DNA from 2 places in the Polaromonas sp. P1_F8 genome. Region 1 is predicted to be linked to the other one. Evidence: riboswitches for the same ligand, from Rfam matches in the RefSeq annotation. Region 1 holds a riboswitch; the other holds the start of a gene.

What was found. A riboswitch is a leader RNA that binds a small molecule or an ion and turns the genes downstream of it on or off. The one in region 1 is predicted to bind glycine.
Region 2: another riboswitch for glycine. It lies ahead of AC1D1J_RS19680 (D-amino acid dehydrogenase); the one in region 1 lies ahead of gcvT (glycine cleavage system aminomethyltransferase GcvT).

The regions. Positions count from the first base shown of each region.
Region 1 is NZ_JBFUBS010000001.1:1,187,675-1,199,370, reverse strand. Features, by position in the region: gene AC1D1J_RS05640 (L-rhamnose mutarotase) at 1-161, shown strand, start outside; gene AC1D1J_RS05635 (zinc-binding alcohol dehydrogenase family protein) at 184-1,194, shown strand; gene AC1D1J_RS05630 (mannitol dehydrogenase family protein) at 1,208-2,362, shown strand; gene AC1D1J_RS05625 (transglutaminase family protein) at 2,551-3,321, shown strand; gene AC1D1J_RS05620 (sulfite exporter TauE/SafE family protein) at 3,379-4,146, opposite strand; gene gcvP (aminomethyl-transferring glycine dehydrogenase) at 4,161-7,055, opposite strand; gene gcvH (glycine cleavage system protein GcvH) at 7,111-7,476, opposite strand; gene gcvT (glycine cleavage system aminomethyltransferase GcvT) at 7,525-8,718, opposite strand; glycine riboswitch at 8,721-8,825, opposite strand; glycine riboswitch at 8,845-8,960, opposite strand; gene AC1D1J_RS05600 (hypothetical protein) at 8,996-9,565, opposite strand; gene AC1D1J_RS05595 (TRAP transporter large permease) at 9,908-11,185, opposite strand; gene AC1D1J_RS05590 (TRAP transporter small permease) at 11,310-11,696, opposite strand, start outside.
Region 2 is NZ_JBFUBS010000006.1:293,355-305,050, reverse strand. Features, by position in the region: gene AC1D1J_RS19700 (response regulator) at 1-2,181, shown strand, start outside; gene phnD (phosphate/phosphite/phosphonate ABC transporter substrate-binding protein) at 2,412-3,377, opposite strand; gene AC1D1J_RS19690 (DinB family protein) at 3,661-4,176, opposite strand; gene AC1D1J_RS19685 (DUF1737 domain-containing protein) at 4,176-4,382, opposite strand; gene AC1D1J_RS19680 (D-amino acid dehydrogenase) at 4,476-5,789, opposite strand; glycine riboswitch at 6,022-6,111, opposite strand; gene AC1D1J_RS19675 (GrpB family protein) at 6,214-6,756, opposite strand; gene AC1D1J_RS19670 (thioredoxin domain-containing protein) at 6,953-7,435, opposite strand; gene AC1D1J_RS19665 (alpha/beta fold hydrolase) at 7,432-8,166, opposite strand; gene AC1D1J_RS19660 (CaiB/BaiF CoA transferase family protein) at 8,197-9,429, opposite strand; gene AC1D1J_RS19655 (NIF family HAD-type phosphatase) at 9,644-10,093, shown strand; gene AC1D1J_RS19650 (hypothetical protein) at 10,102-10,623, shown strand; gene AC1D1J_RS19645 (DUF1801 domain-containing protein) at 10,676-11,059, shown strand; gene AC1D1J_RS19640 (hypothetical protein) at 11,074-11,397, shown strand; gene cynS (cyanase) at 11,432-11,696, opposite strand, start outside.

The DNA.
Region 1 (11,696 bases):
AATACCACGGCCGGGACTTTGACGCGGACATGGCCGCTATCGCCGCTGATGCCGAGACGCAGCGTTGGTGGACCCTCTGCGGCCCCTGCCAACGCCCCCTTCAAACCCGCAGCCCAGGCGAGCACTGGGCCGCCATGGAATCCGTATTCCACATTGACTAACCACTTCCACCCAAGGATATCTATGCTGACAGTCATTTGCGAAACTCCCGGCGTGCTGCGCACGGTCGAAGGGGCCATGCCTATCCGCAATGAAGGCGATGTGCTGCTGCGCATCCGCCGCGTGGGGGTGTGCGGCACCGATCTGCACATCTTCACCGGCAAACAACCCTTCCTGGCCTATCCACGCGTCATGGGCCACGAAATCGCGGGTACCGTAGAGGAAGCTCCAGCGGACAGCCCCCTCCAGGCCGGCGACAGCGTCTTCGTCATGCCTTACCTGTCATGCGGCCGGTGTGTAGCCTGCCGCCAGGGCAAGACCAACTGCTGCGTCCACATCCAGGTACTGGGCGTGCACCGCGACGGCGCCTTCACCGAGTATCTCAACGTACCCGCGCAGTTTGTGCGCAAGGCAGAGGGTGTTTCACTGGACCAGGCCGCCATGCTGGAATTTCTGGCTATTGGTGCCCACGCCGTACGTCGCGCCGACGTGCAGCCCGGCCAGCGTGTACTGGTGGTAGGGACGGGTCCCATCGGCATGGCTGCCTTGCTATTCGCCGGCCTGCGTGGTGGCCAGGTCACAGCGCTGGACACGCGAAAGGAGCGGGTGGAATTCTGCAAACAACACCTGGGGGCGCATGCCGGTGTTGTGATAGGTGACAAGGACCTGGACGAGCTGCGCGCACTGACTGATGGAGATTTTTACGATGTCGTTTTTGACGCCACGGGCAACGCAAAGGCCATGGAGCGCGGCTTCCAGTTCATTGCCCATGGCGGCAAGTATGTGTTGGTGTCGATAGTGCTGGACAACATTACCTTCGCCGATCCGGAGTTTCATAAACGCGAGGCGACGCTGCTGGGCAGCCGCAATGCCACCATGGAAGACTTCGAAACGGTGCTGGAGGCGATGCGGGGCGGCAAAATCCCCACCGCGGCACTCAACACCCATCGCATGGCCCTGGCCGATGTACCTGCCCAGTTCGCCACCCTGCTGGACCCCACGCAGGGCGTGGTCAAGGCGCTGATCGAATGCTGACCGGGGCCTGCACGTGAGCACGCCCATCCTCCAGTTCGGCACCGGGCGCTTTCTGCAGGCGCATGCAGACCTGTTTGTGTCCGAGGCCCTGGCCCAGGGCCAGGGCCAGGCGCTGGGCGGCATAACTGTGGTGCAGAGCACAGACAGCCCGCAGAGCAGCGCGCGCGCCGCGGCACTGGCACATGGCTACCGCGTCGAATTGCGCGGCATGCAACATGGCCGGCGTATCGAGGAAACCGTGCAAGTGAACGCAGTCCAGGCCGTCTGGCATGCCCGCCGCGACTGGACACTGTTGCGCGATGCCATGGCTACCACCGTGCAGGTCATCATCTCCAACACCGCGGACATGGGCTATGTGCTGGACGACTCCGACACCGCGGCGCTGCTGCGTAGCCCGACGACGACGCCGCCGCCGCGCAGCTACCCGGCCAAGCTGGTGGCGCTTCTGCACCACCGCTGGCAGCAGCAGCCGGAGGCTCCCCTGACGCTGTACCCCTGCGAACTGGTCAGCCGCAACGGTGACACACTGCGCGACCTGGTATCCACGCTGGCACAGAGCTGGGGCGTTACGCCGGCCTTCCTTCGCTATGTGCGGGAGCACTGCGTTTGGGTCAATTCACTGGTGGACCGCATCGTGTCGTCTCCGCTGGAACCCGCCGGTGCGGTGGCCGAGCCCTACGCGCTGTGGGCCATCGAACACCAGCCGCGCATGGTGCTTCCTTGCAGCCACCCGGCCATGGTGGTGACGGATGCACTGGCCCCATTCGAGCAACGCAAGCTCTGGCTGCTGAATCTGGGCCACACCATATTGGCCGAACGCTGGCGGCTGCTGGGCGGTGCTGCGGACATGACCGTGGTGCAGGCCATGCACACCCCGGCACTGCGCACCCCGCTGGAGGCGGTGTGGGCCGACGAGGTGCTGCCGGTATTTGACGCCGAGGGCACAGGTGCCGAAGCCCGCGCCTACCTGGTGGAATTGCGCGACCGTCTGCTTAATCCGTTTCTGGAACACCGTCTGGCCGACATTGCCAAGGACCACGCGCAGAAAAAGCTGCGCCGCCTGGCACCCGTGGTGGAGCGCGCCGCGGCGCTGCAAGTGCCCATCGCACAGACCCAGCTGCGCAATGCGTTAGCTGAAACCGGAAGCACCCTGGGCACTGGTGCCTGAATCGCCGGCTGGTCACCGGCGTTTGATGACATGCTGCGGCGCAACATCCGACGTTGCGAGCCCTCATGCCTGCCTTCTCCGGAGGAAGAAGGGGCCAGTCCGTCAGCGCCCGGGTGTGGAACGGAAATTCGCCGCAATTGCGCCTCCGGGGTTACGATGCGTAAACCATTCACTCCGTCGGTGGTTTCATGGTGGCACTTGCCGCACAATTCGATTCGCCCCGCCGGCTGCATCAAAGAGCCAGCGACCGGCCGCAGGACTGGCTTGGCACAACGCCCCTGCTGGACCTGGACGACACCAAGCTGCGCCTGAAGGCTCGCTCGATTGTCCAGCTGTGCCGCACCGACCGGGACAAGGCACTGGCTATCTATCGCTTCGTCAAGCGACTGCCTTATACCAAGCGGATAAAGCTGCAGTACCCGACCGCCCGCGACGTACTCGAGGCGCGCGCGGGCGACGGTGACGACAAGGTGACGCTGCTGATTGCGCTGATGCGCTCCGCCGGCATCCCGGCTCGTGTGCGCTACATGGAGATGCGCGGCGAGATGCTTCGCGGCCTGATCCCGAGAGCCACGCCGGCGGCGCGCCCCTTGGCGGAGTTCTGGCTGGGCCATTGGGTGCGTACTGACACCTACATTTTCGATGCCGAATACGTGGCTGCCGCCCTGGAACGCCTGAAAGCGAACGGCTGGGCATGCGGCTGGGGCATCCACATCAACGCCCAGCTTCTGTGGGACGGGAAGAACGATGCCTTCCTCGGCGGTGTGCCCCCCGACCAGGATCCCATGCTCACGCGGCTTCTGTGCGTGGTGAGCGACCCCCTGGAACTGGTGTCGGCATCCCTGCGCGCCAACGGGCTGCGCTACCGCCGATCGTTGCGGGCGTTGCAATGGAATGCGCTGGCGCCGACCATGATGCGGGCCATTCGCGAGCTACGGGCCGGCTCCCGCTTCTATTGAAATGAAATGCGCCCGACTTCCCTTTATGGCGCCTTAAGCGAACCATACGATGATGTTCTACCCCATCCGCCGCAACAACTCCGGCACGGATGACACCAGCATCGCAAGGCCGGAGCAGGTCAGCAGGCTCAGCACCAGTCTGCGAAAGGCCAGGTCACTGATGCCCGTGTAAAGCCGTCCGCCCAGCCACGCGGGAACGAGTGCCGCAGGCGCCACGATGGCCAGCATGGGCAGCGTCTCACGGGTGACCAGGCCGGCGACGCCGTAGCTGGCCATGGTGACTGTCAGCACGGCCAGGTTGAAGTTCTGGATGACGGCGCGCTGGGCAGCTTTCTCGTAGCCCCGCAGGGTGCACCACAGCGTCGGAATAACGCCACTGAAACCACCCAGCGCACCCATGAAACCGCCGACGACGCCGGCCGTTCCGTCTGCAATTCGCCCCCCATGGTGGATACGCGGGAGCTTGCCCGAAAAAAGCATGGCCGGGCACCACACCGCCAGCAGCACGCCGAGAAACAACTTGAACAATTGGACGTCAAGCCGCGGTAACAACAGCAAACCCAGCGGCAGCCCTAGCAGGCCGCCGGTCAGAAACGGCAGCAGGCGCTTCCAGTCCGTAGTGCGGCTGACCGTGAAGGCCGCCATGACCTGGCCGGTCAGGCCGCCGAACACCGCCATGACAGCGGCCAGCTTCGGGTCTATGGCCCAGGCCCAGAAGGACATGGCGACAAGGCTGAAGCCAAAGCCCGACAGGCCCTGGACAAACCCCGCCGCCGCCGCGCCCGCGACGATGAGGATGATGTGAGCGTCAGTACCTGCCAACACAGTGTTGACAGGTCCTAGGCGTAGTCACTCACGGGCACGCAACTGCAAAAAAGGTTGCGGTCGCCGTAAACGTTGTCGACGCGGCCAACCGGCGGCCAGTATTTGACCTGCTTGAGCGAAGCCAGCGGGAAGGCCCCGGTCTCGCGTGAGTAGGGGCGGTCCCAGTCGGCGCCCATCAGGCTGGCTGCGGTGTGTGGCGCATGCTTGAGCGGGTTGTTGTCCTGGGGCCATTGGCCGGCTTCGACTTTGCGGATCTCTTCGCGGATGGCGATCATCGCGTCGATGAAACGGTCCAGCTCGGCCAGGGTTTCGCTTTCGGTCGGCTCGACCATCAGGGTGCCGGGCACAGGGAAGCTCAATGTGGGCGCGTGAAAGCCGTAGTCCATCAGGCGCTTGGCCACGTCTTCGGCGGTGACGCCGCTGGTTTCCTTGAGCGGGCGCAGATCGAGAATGCATTCATGCGCGACATGGCCGTTCTCGCTGGCGTAGAGCGTCGGGAAGTGGTCCTTCAGGCGTGAGCTGATGTAGTTGGCGCTGAGGATGGCCACTTCGGTCGCTTGCGTCAGACCTTCCGGGCCCATCATGCGGCAATACATCCAGCTGATGGGCAGCACCGCGGCATTGCCTAGCGGTGCAGCCGAGACAGCGCCGACGCCGTTGACGGGAATCCCCGCAGTGGCATGGCCGGGCAGGTAAGGCACCAGGTCAGCCACCACGCACACCGGGCCAACGCCCGGGCCGCCGCCGCCGTGCGGGATGCAAAAGGTTTTGTGCAGGTTCAGGTGGCTCACGTCGCCACCGAACTCGCCTGGCGCGGCCACGCCCACCAGTGCGTTCATGTTGGCGCCGTCCACGTAAACGCGTCCGCCATGGCTGTGCACCATGGCGCAGAGCTCTTTCACCTGGGTTTCAAACACGCCATGCGTGCTGGGATAGGTGATCATCACGCAGGCGAGGTTGGCGCTATGTTGTTCGCACTTGGCCTTGAGGTCGGCCATATCGACATTGCCCTGCGCGTCGCAGGCAGTGACGACGACGGTCATGCCCACCATCTGTGCACTGGCCGGGTTGGTGCCGTGGGCCGACGATGGAATCAGGCAGATGTTGCGGTGGCCCTGGCCTTTGGACTCGTGGAAGGCTTTGATGACCAGCAGGCCCGCGTATTCACCTTGCGAACCGGCATTGGGTTGCAGGCTGATGCCCGCGTAGCCGGTGGCCTGGCACAGCCAGTCGCGCAGCTGCTTGTCGAGTTCTGCGTAGCCTTGCAGTTGGTCGGCAGGGGCAAACGGGTGGATGTTGGCGAACTCCGGCCAGGTGATGGGAATCATCTCGCTGGTCGCGTTGAGCTTCATGGTGCAGCTACCCAGCGGGATCATGCTGCGGTCCAGCGCAAGATCTTTGTCGCTGAGCATGCGGATGTAGCGCAGCATGCCGGTTTCGGAGTGGTGGGTGTTGAACACCGGGTGCGACAGGAAGGCGCTGGTGCGACGCAGCTCGGAAGGAATCAGCGATTCAATGCCTTTTTCAAACGCACTGACCACGGGCACGGTCTGGCCGGGTTTGGCGAAGAAGGACCAGAGCAGTTCGATGTCCTTGCGGCTGGTGGTTTCGTCCAGCGACACGCCCAGATGGTTATTCAGGCGAAAACGCAGGTTGGCGCCCGCCGAACGTGCGCGGTCAGCTATCAAATTGGTAGCATCACCTGTCTTCACCGTGACGGAGTCGAAGGCGCCCGTGTTGGTGATTTCATAGCCCAGCTCTTTGAGGCCCTGCACGAAGATGGCCGTGTAGGCCGCCACACGCTCGGCGATGCGCTTGAGGCCTTGCGGGCCGTGGTAGACCGCGTACATGCTGGCGATGACGGCCGGCAACACCTGCGCGGTGCAAATGTTGGAAGTGGCTTTCTCGCGGCGGATGTGTTGCTCGCGGGTTTGCAGCGCGAGGCGGTAGGTCGGGTTGCCGTGGCTGTCGATGGTCACGCCGACCAGGCGGCCGGGCAGCGAGCGCTTGAATTCGTCGCGGCAGGCAAGGTAAGCGGCATGCGGCCCGCCGTTTCCCATGGGCATGCCGAAGCGCTGGGTGTTGCCGAGCACAATGTCGGCATCCCATTCACCGGGCGGGGCCAGCAGCGTGAGCGCCAGCAGGTCGGCCGCAACGCAGAGGGCTGCGCCATCGACATGCGCCTGGCCGGCCAGCGGGCGCAGGTCATGGATGCTGCCTGTGGTGGCGGGGTATTGCGCCAGCACGCCGAAGTAATTGCCTTCGGCCATCAGTTGCGGCACCGTGACGGCTGCCGTGCTGACCTTTACTTCGATGCCCAAGGGCTTGGCGCGGGTCTGGATCACCTCAATTGTTTGCGGGTGGCAGTCGCCTGCGACGATGAAGACATTGCTTTTGCTTTTCACGCTACGCTTGGCCAGGGTCATGGCTTCGGCGGCGGCGGTGGCTTCGTCGAGCATGGAGGCGTTGGCGATCGGCATGCCGGTCAGGTCGCAGACCATGGTCTGGAAGTTGATCAGCGCTTCCATGCGGCCTTGAGAAATCTCGGCCTGGTAGGGCGTGTAGGCCGTGTACCAGGCGGGGTTCTCCAGGATATTGCGCAGGATCACGCCGGGCGTGCAGGTGCCGTAGTAACCCTGGCCGATGAAATTCTTGAACACCTGGTTCTTGGCCGCGATGGCCTTGAGCTGCTTGAGTGCTGCTGCCTCCGTCACAGGAGCCGGGATGGCCATGGCCGTGCTGCGTGCAATCGAGCGCGGAACGATGCCTTCCACCAACGCGCGCCGCGAAGCCGAGCCCACGATGCTGAGCATGTGGACTTCGTCGGCGTCGTCAATGCCGATATGGCGGGCAATGAATTCGGAAGGATTTTCAAGATCGCCCAAGGGCTTGGCGGATTGCATCAACATGTCGGGTCCCGTGTCAGGCTTGGCAGCCAGGAATCAAAAAAAGTCGGTCAGAAAATCAGGCGGCGAAGGCTGTGTAACGGGTCTCGTCCATCAGCGCGTCAAGCTGTGAAGGGTCAGATAACTTGACCTTGAAGAACCAGCCGGCGCCCATCGGGTCGCTGTTGGCAAGCGATGGGTCGTTTTTCAGGGCTTCGTTGATTTCGGTCACTTCGCCGCTCAAGGGCATATACACGTCGGCCGCAGCCTTGACGGATTCGACAACACCGGCGGTTTCTTTCTGGGCGAAAGTGGTGCCGACAGCCGGCAGGTCCACAAACACCACGTCGCCCAACGCGTCCTGCGCATGCACGGTGATGCCAACGGTGGCAACGTTGCCTTCAATCTTGACCCATTCGTGGTCTTCGGTGTATTTGACGGTCATGAGGTTCTCCAGGGGTTGAGTGAGCAGAAACTAAAACTAAAAAGGTGCTTAACCGCGGTAGTAGCGGGCGGGAACAAAAGGCATGGCGGCGACTTCCATGGGCACGGCCTTGCCGCGCACGATGGCGTTCACGCGCGTGCCCAGTGCGGCAAATTCGGGTTTGACGTAGCCCATGGCCACCGGCTGATTGATCGTGGGGCCCAGCAAACCGCTGGTGACTTCGCCAATGACCGTACCGTCGGTGCTTTGCAGTTCGGTGTGATCGCGCACCGGGACGCGCTCAAGCGCCACCAGGCCGACACGCTTGCGGGTGAGTTGGGTGGGGTCGGCCAGTTGAGCCAGGATTTTTTCTGCGCCGGGAAACCCACCGGCCCGCGCTCCGCCGGTCCGGCGAATCTTCTGCATGGCCCAATTGAGGTTGGCTTCCACCGGTGTGGTGCTGGTGTCGATGTCGTTGCCGTAGAGGCACAGACCCGCCTCCAGCCGCAGCGAGTTGCGCGCGCCCAGGCCTATGGATTTGACTTCGGGCTGCGCGAGCAGCGCTCGTGCGAGCGTGTCGGCTTGCGAATCAGGCACCGAGATTTCAAAGCCGTCTTCGCCGGTGTAGCCGCTGCGGGTGATGAAGCAATCGCAGCCGGCCACGTCGAATTGTCCGCCGGTCATGAACACCAGTTTCTCGACACCCGGGGCCAGCCGCTGCAGGGCAGTGACAGCTTGCGGGCCCTGTAGCGCCATGAGCGCCATCTCCGGCATGGGAATGACTTCGCAGCGCGAGCCGATTTTGGCCTGTATGTGCGCGATGTCACCCACCTTGCACGCGCCATTGACGATGACAAACAGGTCGCCGCCGTTCGCATAGTCACGGTTGAAAAACATCAGGTCGTCGATGATGCCGCCCTCGTCGTTCAGCAGCAGGCCGTAGCGCTGCTTGCCGGCGGGCAGGTCTATGACGTCGACGGGTATTAGGGATTCAAGGGCGGCTGCAGCATCAGCACCCACCAGGCGTAGCTGGCCCATGTGAGAGACATCAAAAAGGCCTGCCGCCTGACGCGTGTGGTGGTGCTCGGCCATCAGGCCCGCAGGGTATTGCACCGGCATGGAATAGCCCGCAAAAGGGACCATGCGTGCGCCAAGCTCTAAATGCAGGTCGTGCAAAGGCGTTTTAAGCAGGGTTTCGGGGGCGGCAGAAGAGGTGGACGAATCGGACAAGGCATTCTCCAGGGGGCAAACAGGTAAAACCATGAGTTGCCCCTGCTGTCCACTTTACCTGAGAGATTCACCCGGCGATGCGGGTTTGCTCCTTCGGTGGGCGGGCCTGTGAAAGGCTGCCTCTCTCCAGTAGGGAACGACCTGTAGCGTGGTGCGCCGCAGGGCGGTTGCCAGTCCTTTTGCCTGAGCGTTCAGTGCGGCCCAAGGGGTGCCCTTGGGTGTACGTGCGCCTTCGGCGGTTTTCGCTAAGGAAAACTCTCTCCTGACCCGGCAAGTGTAACGGAACCGGCTGTGCGGTCGGTCAGTTTGATCAGGCGGCCAGATGCTGGGGCAGCAGCATGGCGATCCGCTCGCTGATGGAGTCGGCACGCTCATGGCCCGCGATTTTTTCGATTTCCTCGATCATTTCGCGCGAGGCGCTGAGCATGGTCTCGCGGTCCTTGGCATTGCGCAGCGCTTCGCGAAAGCGCTCGGCCATCTCCGGGTTGCGCCGGGCGAACATACGCTCGCAGATGTCGAACAGGAACATCCGGGTTGTGGCAAGCGAGCGCTTGCCTTCAAATTGATCGGCAGAGACCTGAATGGCCTGGGTGGTTTCGGGGCTGGGAAAGTTCTGTAACTGCGCCGGCGTGAGTGTGTGGCCGGGTGCAGGCGCGGGGTTTTTTGCCGGTGCGGACGTCTTGCCGGGATGGGCTTCCAGAAAGCCGTCGCGCAAAAGGCGCAGGGCAATGGCTTCGCCGTCGCCCTCAAACAGCGGTCGGAAGTCCTGGGCAGACTTGCTGCCGTCGGCCATCAGCAGAAGGGTGCGCTCGCGCTGGCCTAGCGTTCTCACGCCGGGCTTGAGCTCGGCGCGGGCACGGTCGGTTTTATGGAGCTGCATGGATTTCATCCTCAAATGAAAGTAAGGGCCTGTTAACGCTATTTATGCAAATGCGAATGGGGTGAGAAAGCCGCCAATCAAGGCGCGTGACGACGCCCAGACTTCTGTCTGGGCTAGGAGAGCAACGCCGAGTGGCGGCTTTCTCACCCCATTCCCTCCGGGTTGCGATCAAAAAGGCCCTGCGCGGCGTTGCAAAGCCTTGACGGGGTTCACCCCGCCTGCGTTTTGCGCCTTGCTCAAGGCCTTTTGACTCGCAACGCATCTTGCATAAATAGCGTTAACAGGCCCTAAAGCATCGCCTGCGTAGATGACAAGGGCGTGAAACCCCGTCCGAAAAAATAGCTATTTGGCGTAGACCAGATCGCGCAGGCCAAGAGACAGCTGCGGTACGTAAGTGATCACCATCAGGCAAGCCAGTATCACCAGTACAAACGGGAGCAGGTGGGTCACGATGCGGTCCAGCGATATCCTGGCGACCGTGCAGGCTGCAAACAGGTTCACGCCGAATGGCGGCGTGATCATGCCCAGCGCAAGGTTGACCACCATCACCAGCCCGAAGTGCACCGGGTCAATGCCGAAATGCACGGCCACTGGCGCCAGGATGGGCGCCAGCACGATGATGGCGGCGCTGGTTTCAATGAACATGCCGATGATGAACAGCGCCGCGTTGACGCCCAACAGGAAGAGGGCGGGCGACTGCAGCACGGCTTCCAGCCAGTGGCCTATGGCGTCCGGCACGCCGGCCCGCGTGATCAGGAAGGCGAACAACCCGGCATTGGCGATGATGAACATGATCACGGCACTGGACAGCACCGATTTGCGCAGAATGACGTACAGGTCGGCCGGCTTGATCTCGCGGTAGATCACGATGCCCACGACCAGCGCATAAAACACCGCCACGGCAGAGGCTTCGGTCGGCGTGAAAATTCCGCCGTAAATCCCGCCCAGAATGATCACCGGCATCAGCAGCGCCCAACCTGCCTGCCAGGTCGCCTTGCCAAAGCTCAGGCGGCCGTCGCCGTCCTGTTTGCCCCAGCCTTTCCAGCGGCAATACAGGTGGACGAAGAGCATCAACGCACCACCGATCAGCAGCCCCGGGCCGAAGCCGGCAATGAAGAGTTCGCCGATCGAAACCTCGGCGCTTACGCCGTAAAGAATCATGGGGATGGAAGGCGGAATGATCACGCCCAACTCGGCGCTGGTGGCCTGCAGCGCTGCGGCGTAGGCGGTGGGGTAGCCGTGCTTGATGAGCGCCGGAATCAGGATGGCGCCTATCGCGAAGGTGGTGGCCACGGAGGAGCCGGACACCGCGGCGAAGATCATGCAGGTCAGCACGCAGGTCATGGGCAGGCCGCCCTGAACGCCGCCCACAATGCTTTTGGCGAACTCGACGAGCCGACGCGAGATGCCGCCGGTTTCCATCAGGTTGCCGGCCAGGATGAAGAAGGGGATCGCGGCCAGCGGAAACTTGTTGATCGAGGAGAACATCTCCTTGACGGAGATCAGCATGTTGGCGTTGGACGCCTGGATACCGAAGATGGATGCCAGCCCGATGGACACGGCGACCGATACGGTGAGTGCAAAACACAACACCATGGTGGAAATCATTACCGCGGTCATACTTGGCCCCCACGCTTTTCACTTCGTGTAATGCGCTGCCCCCCGAGGGGGCCGCTGCGCCTGCGGCCCGGCAAAGCCGGTTCCGCGGCCCCTGCTTGAACGGGGTGAAATCCATCTTGGGTTTTCATTGAGCTGTCTCCAGTTCATTGCGCTGTGGGTCGATCAGGTTGCCGATGATGCCCATCACGCAGAACATGCCGCCGACAGGCATGGCCACATAGCCCCAAAACATGGAAATGGATTCAAGGCCGGCCATGGACTGCACACGCCCGCGAAGGGAATAGTCCCAGCCCCACCAGACGATGACTGCGACGAGGAGCAGGGCGGCGAGGCAGACCAGCCAGTCCAGCACCCGCCGGATGCGGGGTGGGCTCCAGCGATAGAGCACGTCCACGCTGACCATGGCGCCCTGGCGGAAAGCCATGGGAATTCCCATAAAGACCATCCAGATCAGGCTGAGGCGGATCAGGATTTCACTCCACTCTGCAGGCTGCTCGAAGACAAAACGCGT
Region 2 (11,696 bases), on a different contig from region 1:
GGGCGGCCCTATGCCATGGCCTTTGTGGACATGCGCATGCCGCCGGGCTGGGATGGTGTGGAGACCATCGAACGGCTCTGGCGTGTAGATCCGCAGGTACAGATCGTCATATGTACTGCCTACTCCGACCACGCCTGGGAAGACGTGTTCGCGCGGCTGGAAGCCCGGGACCGGCTTTTGATTCTCAAAAAACCGTTCGACCCGGTCGAGGTCAGCCAGCTGGCAAGAATGCTCACGGCCAAATGGGAGCTGGCGCAGCAGGCCGCAGCGCAAATGAGCCGCCTGGAGGAAGCTGTTCAGGTGCGCACCCGCGCCTTGCATGACAGCGAATCGCAACTGCGCCAGATCACGGACAGCGTGCCCGCCTTGATTGCCTATATCGACGCCGAACAGCGCTTTCAGTTCCATAACCTTGCCTACGAGGAAGTTCTTGGCCTGAAGCACGGCCAGATCCACGGCAAGACCATGCGCGAACTGATGGGTGACGAGCTCCACGAAAAAGAGCGGGGCAAGATTGATGAGGCGCTCGCTGGTTACGCGGCGCAATACGATCGCACGCAGGCCACGTCAGATGGCCAGCTGCGCGACTACGTCATGCAGTACTTTCCACGCTACGGCGAAAACGAGGACGAAGGCAAGGTCGTCGGCTTCTTCTCGCTGGGCACCGACGTGACCGAGCTCAAGCGCATTGACCGCATGAAGAGCGAGTTCGTCTCTACCGTCAGTCACGAGTTACGCACCCCGCTGACCTCCATTCGCGGCTCACTGGGTCTGATCGCCGGAGGCGTGGCCGGGGATTTGCCGGCCATGGCCAAAAACCTGGTCGGCATCGCCACCAACAATTGCGAACGGCTCATCAGGTTGATCAACGACATTCTGGACAGCGAAAAAATCGAGTCCGGAAAAATGCGTTTTGACTTCCAGCAGATGGAACTGCAGCCTTTGCTGACGCAAGCCCTGACGGCCAACGAAGGCTTCGCAGGCCAGCACAACGTCAAGCTGGTTCTGGATGCCCCGTCAGAAGCGGTAAGGGTCAGCGTCGACAGCGACAGGCTGACCCAGGTCATTACCAACCTGTTGTCCAACGCCGTGAAATTCGCGCCGGCCCAGTCCCGCGTGGAAGTCCGGCTGCTGTGCAAGAGCGGCAGGGTCCGGGTGGAAGTCGCCGACAGCGGCCCCGGCATTCCCGAAGAGTTCCGAAAGCGCATCTTTCAGAAATTCTCGCAAGCCGACACATCGGACACCCGAAAAATGGGGGGCACAGGCCTGGGCCTGAACATCTCGCGCGCCATCGTGGAGCGGATGGGTGGCCAAATCGGGTTCACGACGGAAACCGGCGTTGGAACTGTTTTCTTCTTTGAGCTGCCCGAGGCGGTGCCGGCGCCGATTCAAACCAGCATCAGGTCCGGCGCGGCGACCAGGCCGCTCATCCTGGTCTGCGAAGACGATCCCGACATTGCCCGCCTGATCAACCTGATGCTTGATAAAGGCGGCTTTGACTCGGACATGGTGCACAGCGCAGGGCAGGCGCTGGAGCAAGTCATGCTGATGCCCTACGCTGCCATGACGGTCGACCTGAACCTGCCCGACCAGGACGGCATCAGCCTGATCCGGGCACTGCGCCGCGAAGAGGCAACGAAAGACCTGCCGATCGTGGTGGTCTCGGCCAATGCTGAAGAAGGCGAGCTCGAGTTCAATACCCAGCCACTGGCGGTTTCAACATGGCTGGAAAAACCCATCGACGAGAACCTCCTGATCCTCAGTTTGCACCGTGCCATCGGCAACATGGCCGAGGGCCGGCCGCGCATTTTGCACGTCGAGGACGACCTCGATATCCAGCGCATTGCCGCGGCCATTGCCCAGGACTTTGCCACCTTTGAATTTGCCGCCACGCTGCGCGAGGCACGCGACCAGCTGGCGCGCCGCCGCTACGACCTGGTGCTGCTCGACCTGACGTTGAAAGACGGCTCGGGCTGGGGGTTGCTGGACACCATTGAAGCGCTGGACATCGTGCCGCCAGTGGTCGTGTTTTCTGCGCACGATGTGGAGTCAAAGCAAAGCCAGCGCGCCGAAGCTGTGCTGGTCAAGGCACACACCTCCAACGAAGAACTGATTCGAACCCTGCAGCGGGTGCTCGATGAAAGCCTCTGGGGAACGGTTCACCCACCTCTGAGTGCCTAGCTCACCCCCGTCCAGGCTCACTGCGTGTAGCCTGTTCCCCCCTTCCAGGGGGCGGCGCCTGCGGCCCGGCAAAGCCGGTTCCGCGGCCCCCGCTGGTGAAATACCCCCGGTGGTAGTGCCCAAAGAATTCTTCAAGCCAGCACGAGCCGCGGGACTGGCTTTGCCAGACCGCAGGCGGGCGGCCCCCTCGGGGGGCAGCGACCCACACGAAGTGGGGGAGCGTGGGGGCTCTACTTCTTTTGACTGGCGCGGTAGACCTGCATCACCGTCGCGAAGTCGCGATCAAAGTTGATGGGCAGGAAGGTGTCGTTGCCGGGAAGCTGCTTTTTCAGTGTGGGCGAGAAGCTGTAGCTGAACGAGCATTTCTTCACGCGTGCCTGCAGTTCGGGCGATACGTCCTTGCTCATGGTCCAGGTTTCCGTCATGAAGGGCGGGCTTTCCCAGATCGTGCGAATGCTCGAGCCTTTGACGTCGCCCTTGACGACCATGCGCTGGTACAAATCGCTGGCCACGGCTGCGGCCGGATAAAAACCATGCATCACGCCCGTGACGGAGCGCTCGTGGCCGTTGGAGAACACGACTTCGTAGTCCTTGTCCGGCGTCAGGCCCAGCGCCGGGAACAGCGCGCGCGGCGCGAGGTTGCCCGAGTTCGAGGTTGGCGTGGTGTGCGCGATTTTCTTGCCGATCAGATCCTTGGGCTCCCTGTACGGGCTGTCGATGCGGGTGATCAGAATCAGCTTGTAGGAGTTGCGCACGCCGCTGGCCTTGTTGCCGGGAACGCCAAACGGCGCCGGCTGGCCGGCGGTGACCAACTGCGCAGCCAGGCCGGGGTTGACCTGTGCCAGCTGGACCTTGCCGGCCGAGATACCTTCAATCAGCTCTTTTTCACCGAGGATGTCGATGTTGCTGGTCTTGTCCATCGATTCGCCTTGCGCGTTTTGCAGGTCGATGTTTCCGCAGCGTGACAGGTGGCTGAAGTAGTCGCCCCACAAGGCCATGGTTTCGCTCTTGCCGTAGGTCTTGGGCATGGCCACGACCATTTTTTCGCGTGGGCCGGAATATTTTTCGGGCGCAGGGGTAGCAGCCGCAGCTTTCGCCTTGCGTGCAGGCTTCGCCTCGTCGGTCTGGGCTGTTGCCGAACCCAGGGCGCAAGCGGCGCTGGCCAATATTGCTGCGTGGCGCAGATAAAACTTCATGTTGATCACTCCAGTTGTCTATGAAACAGATACGTAGGAATGCTGTTTGTGTGTCCTTGGCCGCACAAACCGCGTTCCCAGCCCAATCAGTGTGCATGACGGTGCGTCAAAACGAACTTTTTGTTACATTCGAATGAATACCTTCGTGACATAAATCAGCGTATCTGCTTCACAGGCTGTTGTTTTTTCATTGAAAAGACGGCCCTGGCAACCTGTAAGCGCTTGGGAGGCGGCCAATACTGCGCCTCAGGATGCCCGTGCTGTGCGACAGGGGGTGAAGGCCTCAAGCGGCGAGGGAGGCGTCGATTTTCCCGAGCAGCCATTGCAGCCCGGCCAGGTGCTGCTGGTCGTGGCTGCACAGGTAATGCACCAGGCTGCGCAACGTGAGCGCGCCGTAACCTTCGAATTCCGCCGTGCGGCCAAGTTGCTCGGGCGTGATGCCCGACAGCATGGCCATCGTCCGGGTGCGTGCTGCCCGAAACGCCGCGAAGACTTCCTGCGCATCAGCTGCCGCGTAGTCGCGTTCCTTTTCCAGTACATAGCCGTCCAGTGATTCCAGCACGGGGCTGGCCTCTGACAAGGTGCGCTGAAATCGCACGTGGTAGCCGTCAATCTCGATGTCCCTGACGTGGCAGATCTGCGCGAGGGCCGTGAAATGTTCGCTCGGAATGCCTTCCCACGACGGCGGCGTCCAACCCTTGTGGCTTTCAGGAATCGCGTCGTAAAACTGTTCCAGCTGGCGCGGAAAATCCGCCATGGCCTGAAGCGTTGCAGGGTTCAGGGGCAGGGCAGGGCTCATCAGCCGGCCTTGCGCAGCGAAGGCCACAGCACCGCCTGCGCCACGATCACGTTCTCGCCATTGAAGGTCGCCGCCGGCGAGCCGTAAAGCTCGTAACCCATGGCAAGCACTTCACTCACCCGACGGCAAAAGCTCGCGTCATCCGGGCCGGTAAGGAGCCTGTAGGTGGGAAGACCGTCGGGGGGCGTGGTGGCGGGTGATGTCATGGCGGCAAGCAGCTGATGAACGGAGGGCGATATTACCGTTTCCGCCCACCTGCTGCAGGACGCCGTGCTGCAGACCCCCTTTTCAGGCCTTGCTCAGGCCTTCGCCATCCCCGGCAATGCCATTACACGCCCCGGCGCCGGCATCCCGGTAAACGCAAAGTCGACTTCCGGCTCGCGCCCGCTCACGATGTCCGCAATCGCCGCGCCCGAGCCGCAGGCGTGCGTCCAGCCCAGCGTGCCGTGGCCCGTGTTGAGGAAGACATTGGAGGCCTTGCTTTTGCCGATGTAAGGCACGTTGCTCGGCGTGGCCGGGCGCAGACCCGTCCAGAACTGCGCGCCCTCGCCGTCCGTCATGTCGGGAAAGAGTTGTTTTACACGGCGCACGATGGCGTTGCAGCGCACCAGGTTCAGCTCGGTGTTGTAGCCGTTGAGCTCGGCCGTGCCGGCAACGCGCAAGCGGTTGCCAAAACGCGAGAACACCAGCTTGTACTCGTCATCCGTCAGGCTGACCTGATAGGAGGCCGCCTCGTTGATGACGGGCAGCGTGACCGAATAACCCTTGGCCGGGTAGATGCGCAGGCTTTGCCCCAGCACCTTGGCCCACTGCGCGCTGAAGGCGCCCAGGCACATCACATACGCGTCGGCTTTCAGCATCTCGACCTTGCCGCCGGCCTCGCCGCTGCCCATCGCCACCTGCACGCCGTTCAGCTGCCCTTGCTCGGCGTCCAGGCCCAGCACCGTGGTGTTGTACAAAAATTTGACACCCGCCTGCTCGCAGCGCGCGGCCAGCGCGGCGGTAAATGCGCGGGCGTCACCCGATTCATCGCTGGGTGTCATGCTGCCGCCCACGATGCTGCCGCGGCATTGCGCCAGCGCGGGCTCAATCGCCACACACTCGTCGGCCGTCTTCATGTCGAGTTCGCAGCCGTGCTCGCGCATGATGCGCGCGGGTTCCTGCGCCGCGTCGTACTCGGCCTGGCTGGTGTAGAAGTGCAGGATGCCCTTGGTTTGCGCGTTGTACAGCAGGCCCAGCTCGGCGCGCAGTTTTTGCAGCGCGCCGCGGCTGTACATGCCCAGGTTCACGATCTGCTTGATGTTTTGTGCCGTGCGCGCGGGCGTGCAGTTGCGCAAAAACTCCAGTCCCCACAGCCACTGGTTCACATCGGCGCGCAGCCTGAAAAGCAGCGGCGCATCTTCACGCGCCAGCCATTGCAGCACTTTCAGTGGCGCACCCGGGTTGGCCCAGGGCTCCGCGTGGCTCACAGATATTTGCCCGCCGTTGGCAAAGCTGGTTTCCATCGCGGCCGCGCCGCGCCGTTCGACCACCGTGACTTCGTGCCCCCGCTGCGACAAATACCAGGCCGTGGTGATACCCGTGACACCCGCACCCAAAACCATGACTTTCATGGCAGTTCCTTTTCATTCAAGCAGAACATTGCAGTAGCGCAAGCGCCGTGCCAGGGGTTGCTGTTGAATCGGAAGAATCGTGGCAACCGCCAAGCCATCACATGCTTGCGGCCGCTTCCACTGTCCTTGTTACCTGAGAGATTCAGCCGCTGCTTTTATGTCGATGACAAGCTTCGGCTTTGCTCCTTCGGTGCGCTGCACCTTGCGTGCGGCGTCTCTCCAGACGGCTGTGTGTTTCCGGGCAGTACGGGACCTGAGCGATTATGGAAGTTTGCGCCTTCGGTGGCTGCCTTGGGGGGCAGCGCTCTCCTGCTTGAACGGGTTTGAATTTACCACCGAAGCCTGTTTTTCCAAGCGTGAATAGGGCGTTCAGTACAGGTCTAGCGGGTTGATTCAGGCGCTTAATAGTAGGAAGCAGGGCGGCTCAGCCTTCGCTCGCCGCCTTCACAAACGCGGCTTTGGCATCGGTATAGGCCTCGCGGTCACCCGGGTGCCGGGCCGCCAGTTCCGCCTTGAGCGCGGCATACCGCGCCGCCAGCGCAGGGTCCGAACGCAGGGCGTCGCGAAAACGCAGACGCTGCGCCCACACCTCGCCGCCGTGCACCACCAGGTGCAGATGATGCGTGCGCCGCCCCTCTGCCCAGCGCATCAGCCATTTGCGGTCAGACAGCGAGGCATTGAATTCAGCGGAGGTCGTATAACCGTTGGCGCACAGCGGCGCCAGAAGCGCTTCAGCCGCCGCGATAGATTCCACACCGGCCAGCATGTCAATCACCGGTTTGGCCGCCAGGTCGGGCACGGCCGTGCTGCCGATGTGCTGGATGTCGATCAGGCGGGCCGGCAGCTGGGGGGAGAGCGCAAGCAGGCGGTCCCGCTCAGCCACAAACTGCAGGGGCCAGGCCGGGTTGTAGGCCTGCAAGACCACTTCCTCGTGGATAGCGGCAAGCAGCGATTCCTGGTCAGTCATGCGGGGCGTGGCTGGTGGGTTGTTGTGCAGGGGCGAAAAACGCTGCGCGGCACGCCAGAATCGTTTGTGAGGCCACTTTTAGGGCATTTTGAGCATGAAAAAGGCCTTCAGCCCAATAAGGACGGGCGCGAGCAGCTACTAAAACAATAGCAACCAGAAATCCCCACGGCTGCGAATGGGGCGATCTGCATTTCATTTACCTGAGCGCCAGCACAGCTTTGCGCGCCTGTGCCAGCCGCTCTTCCAGGTAAGCGCCATAAAAGTCGGTAGACGCCAGGCCAACCAGCCGTTCCGCCAGGTCTTGCCCGGCCGGGCCCAGAAACAGCACCGTGGGGGTAAAACCGGCCTTCCATGCCGCAACCTGGGCGGCGGCTGTCGTCACCTGGCCGTCAAAGCCGGTCAGCGGCGTCGCGCGGTCGCTGATGTTGAGCTGCCAGGCGTGCAGGCTGCCATCGCGTTGCCCCGGCAACAGGTAATTGCGCCGCACCAGTTCGCAGAAGGGGCAGCCAGGCAGGCTGACCAGCAGCACCAGCGGCTCATTTTTAAGGGCGGCGATTCCAGCGGCCGCCGGCAAAGAGGCCGGCACAGGCAAGGCCGTGTCTTTGGCCAGCGCGAGCTGGGGCACGGCCAGCCCGGCTGCCAGCACGGCAGTGAACTGGCGGCGGCCCACCGGGCTCATTCAGCGCTTTCCAGCAAAATCTTCGTCAGCGCAGCCGGTTCGCTGATCATGGGGTCATGGCCGGTTTTGATTTCGACCACGCGCGAATTCGGCAGCCATGCACCGTCCCAGAACTTGGCGTCCTTCACGCGCAGCCGGCTGGGTTCAATCGTGGCCAGTGCGGGCTCGGTGCAACTGACGAAAGTCCGCGGCACAGCGGCTACGCGCTTCACATCAAAGTCCAGCGGTGCCTGGTAGGTGTTGCCGGGGTGCGGCGTCTGCCGGCGCTTCACCCATTCGCGGTCGGCATCGTGCAGGCCGAACACCTCCGGGTCGGGTGCCGGAAAGCTGAAGCTGGGTGAAGCCTGCGCCGCCGCCATGCGCTGCTGCTGCGTGGCGCTGGCCTGCGTGCTGCTCCAGCTCTCGCCGGGCTTGGGCACCACCGCATCCACATACACCAGGTGCTTGATGCGGTCGGGCATGCGGTCAGTGACGGCCGTGCCGATCATGCCGGCATAGGAATGCACCGCGAGCGTCACCTCATGCAACTCTTCCGCCTCGATCAGGTTGATCACGTCGTTGATGTGCGTGTCGAGGTTGATCGTGGGTGAGAGCAAATGGGCGCGCTCGCCCAGGCCGGTCAGTGTCGGCGTGAAGACCTTGTGGTGGTCCAGCTGCAGCGCCTGCGCCACCCGCCGCCAGCACCAGCCGCCATGCCACGCGCCGTGCACCAGAACAAAATTGTGTTTCATTGCGTCACCTCCTTGTTAAAGGTTGCTGCATCAAATGGTCTTGCCGCTCTTCAGTTCAGATAGCTGGGCGTCTGAATAGTTCAGCACCTCGCGCAGCACTTCGTCCGTATGCTGGCCCAGCAGCGGCGGCGGCAGGTCGGTGCGCACCGGCGTGGCGCTCATGCGGATGGGGCTGGAGACCAGTCGCAAATCATCCTTCACCGGGTGCTTCCACTCGGTCACCATCTTGCGGGCCTCGATCTGCGGGTCAGCGAACACCTCTGCCAGGCTGTTGATGGCGCCGCACGGAACCTTGGCTGCTTCCAGCGCGCCCAGCCAGTCGGCCTTGCTGCGTGTCTTCATCACCGCTTCCAGAATCGGCACCAGCTGCCCACGGTTCTGCACACGGTTGCGGTTGGTGGAAAACAGCGGGTTGGTCGCCAGCTCCGGAATGTTGGCCACGGCGCAGAACTTCGCATACTGCGAGTCATTGCCCACCGCCAGAATCAAATGGTCCTTGCTGCCGTCAGCCGCGGGCGCTACTTCAAACACCTGGTAAGGCACGATGTTCTGGTGCGCATTGCCCGCCCGGCCAGGCGCCTTGCCGCTCACCAGGTAGTTGGCGCCCAGATTGGCCAGCATCGCCACTTGGGTATCCAGCAGCGCCATATCCACCTGCTGGCCTTCACCGGTTTTCTCGGCATGGCGCAACGCGGCCAGTATCGCCACCGTCGCATACATGCCCGTCATCAGGTCGGCCACCGCCACACCCACCTTCTGCGGCCCGCCGCCCAGGTCGTCGCGCTCACCGGTCACACTCATCAGCCCGCCCATGCCCTGAATTGCGTAGTCATACCCCGCACGGTCCGCATAAGGCCCGTTCTGCCCAAAGCCCGTGACCGAGCAATACACGAGGCGCGGGTTGATGGCTTTCAACGAGGCGTAATCAAGCCCATAGCGTGCCATGTCGCCTACTTTGAAGTTCTCCACAAACACATCGCAATGGGCAGCCAGCTCCCGCACCAGTGCCTGGCCCGCAGGCTGCGCAATGTCGCAGGTCACGGAACGCTTGTTGCGGTTCGTGCCCAGGTAGTAGGCAGCTTCAGTGTCCGCCCCCCGCGCGTCCTTCAAAAACGGCGGGCCCCAGGTGCGGGTGTCGTCACCCGTGCCGGGCCGTTCAATCTTGATGACATCCGCGCCCAGGTCAGCGAGTGTCTGGGTACACCAGGGGCCTGCGAGTACGCGGGAGAGGTCGAGGACGCGGATGCCGGATAGGGAGTTCATGTTTGCCATTTTGCCTTTACATCGGGGCGGTGTGCGGCGCGTCCAGGTCATCGGGGACTTCACCGATTCAATATGTCAGTGTGTGTGCCTCAGGTTGATGTAAGCTGTTTTTCCATGAAAAAAACAAAACTTCAAGGCCGCGCCATTTTGCAGGGCGTTATGTCCACCAGCAATATTGGACGATGGCTCCAGGACAGGTTTCGGAGGGGCTTCGATGCAATTAAATCGACCTCGTGTGCTGGCTCTTGATCTTGAGGGAACTCTCATCTCAAACGCGATGAGCCAAATTCCACGACCTGGTCTCTTTGAGTTCTTGTCACGCTGCCATGAGTTGTTTCCTCGCGTGGTGATGTTCACCACAGTCAAAGAAGAGCGATTCAGAACCATCGCAAAGCTCCTCGTGGAAGAGAGAGTCGCACCGGAGTGGTACGCAAGCATCGAATACGTCAGCTGGCAGGGCAAGACCAAAGATCTCAACTTCATTCCTGGAGTTGACCCACAGGACGCGCTGCTGGTCGATGACTTTGAGAAGTATGTTCATCCTGGCCAGGAGTCGCAGTGGCTGCAGGTCGAATATTTCGACTACCCGTATGAAGCCACGGACACGGGGTTGTCAAAAATGTTGGCAGTATTGGAGCAATACGCTGATATATCAAAAAGCTAGACCTCCTCATGCGCGAAATGCCATCACTCTATCCACTTAGTCGCTCGATCCGGCGTTTCTGGAACCCCGTCGAGGGCCGTTACTGGACCTATGAACGTCCATCCGTCATTGAGGCGACGTGCAGTCAGTGTGAAGCGCCTTACCTGTTCAATCCGGATCCTATTCCCGCCTACCCATACAACCCTGAGAGCAGCGGTTATACGGTTCTGAAAGGCGAAATCTGCGGCTCAATAGTTGGTCGCGGCGCATGTGGGAAGTGCGGAAAGATTGCAACGTCTCTCACTTGGCCAGAGGCCGCTCACATCCAAATCAAAGTTGCGGAAGGCATTCTTTGGTCCTGGAACACCGAGCAACTTGTAGTGATTCGAGCGCATGTTGCCGGCAACAAGGTCCTGTTGCGAAGAATGCTCATGAATGACTGGCGCCTATCAAGAATAATCGGGCGAATTCCCACGTTCGCCACGCTTAAACGCAATCGCTTCAAAATTCTCAACTCAATTGATCGGTATCTCAGAAAGCGATTTGCCTGAATCGGATCAACACGACAGTCGAGAAGATCGCCACAAGCAGGGAACACTTTTCATGATGAAGAAGACCACCCCAGCCGCGAGTCCTGATGCATACGTCGCGGCCTTGTCCGGCTGGCATCGTGCGACGGTTGAGCAACTACGGGCAGCTGTCCTGGGTGGCGCCGCTTTGGAAGAAGTCATCAAGTGGGGTCATCTGGTCTATCTGTCGAACGGGCCGGCGCTGCTGATCCGAGCAGAAGAAAACCGCGCGTTGTTCGGTTTCTGGCGTGGGCAGCGCCTTCGCGAGATGGACCCGCTGCTCAAACCCGGCGGCAAGTACGAAATGGCGACGAGAGAGTTTCACGAGGGTGATGAGGTCAACGCGGCCTTGTCGCGACGTCTCGTCAGAGAGGCGGTGCGACTCAACAAGACGTTTGGCGATCCTACGAAGCTTTAACAGCGAACCATCCCGTGAAATCTTTGAAACCCTTGTCTCCAAGAGTCTTTGCGATCCTCGTTCTGGTGATCGTCGGGTGCATCTATGTTGCGCTGCTCAAACCCGTCGCCTGGCTGGTGGATGCAGGTTACTTGCGACCCGGACGCGGGCGCGGGTTGCAGGCCATACCGCTCTATTTCATCCCTTACTTCGTCATTCAGCTGGCCACGGGTTTGACCTTTGATCAGATTTGTGACGGGTGGCAACGCCTTTCAAGTCTTCTCAAGGTTGTTGCGGCAGTGGTCCTGGCTTGCACCGTTGCCGCCGTTGTCTTTGTTTATCTGACTTTTCTGGCGTAAGCGCGACTTAAACGACGAGCCACACGCCGTCGGCTCAATAAGTCTTGTACGGCAAGAACTTCCCCGACAACACCACATTCACCCGATCCCCTTTGGGGTCAGGCTGCCGCACGATGTCCATGCTGAAGTCGATCGCGCTCATGATGCCGTCGCCGAATTCTTCGTGGATCAGTTCCTTGATCGTGGTGCCGTAGACGCTGACGATTTCATACCAGCGGTAGATCAGCGGGTCGGTGGGTACGGGTGTGGGCAGTGAGCCTTTGTAGGGCACGACTTGCAGCCATTTCTGCTCTTCAGCC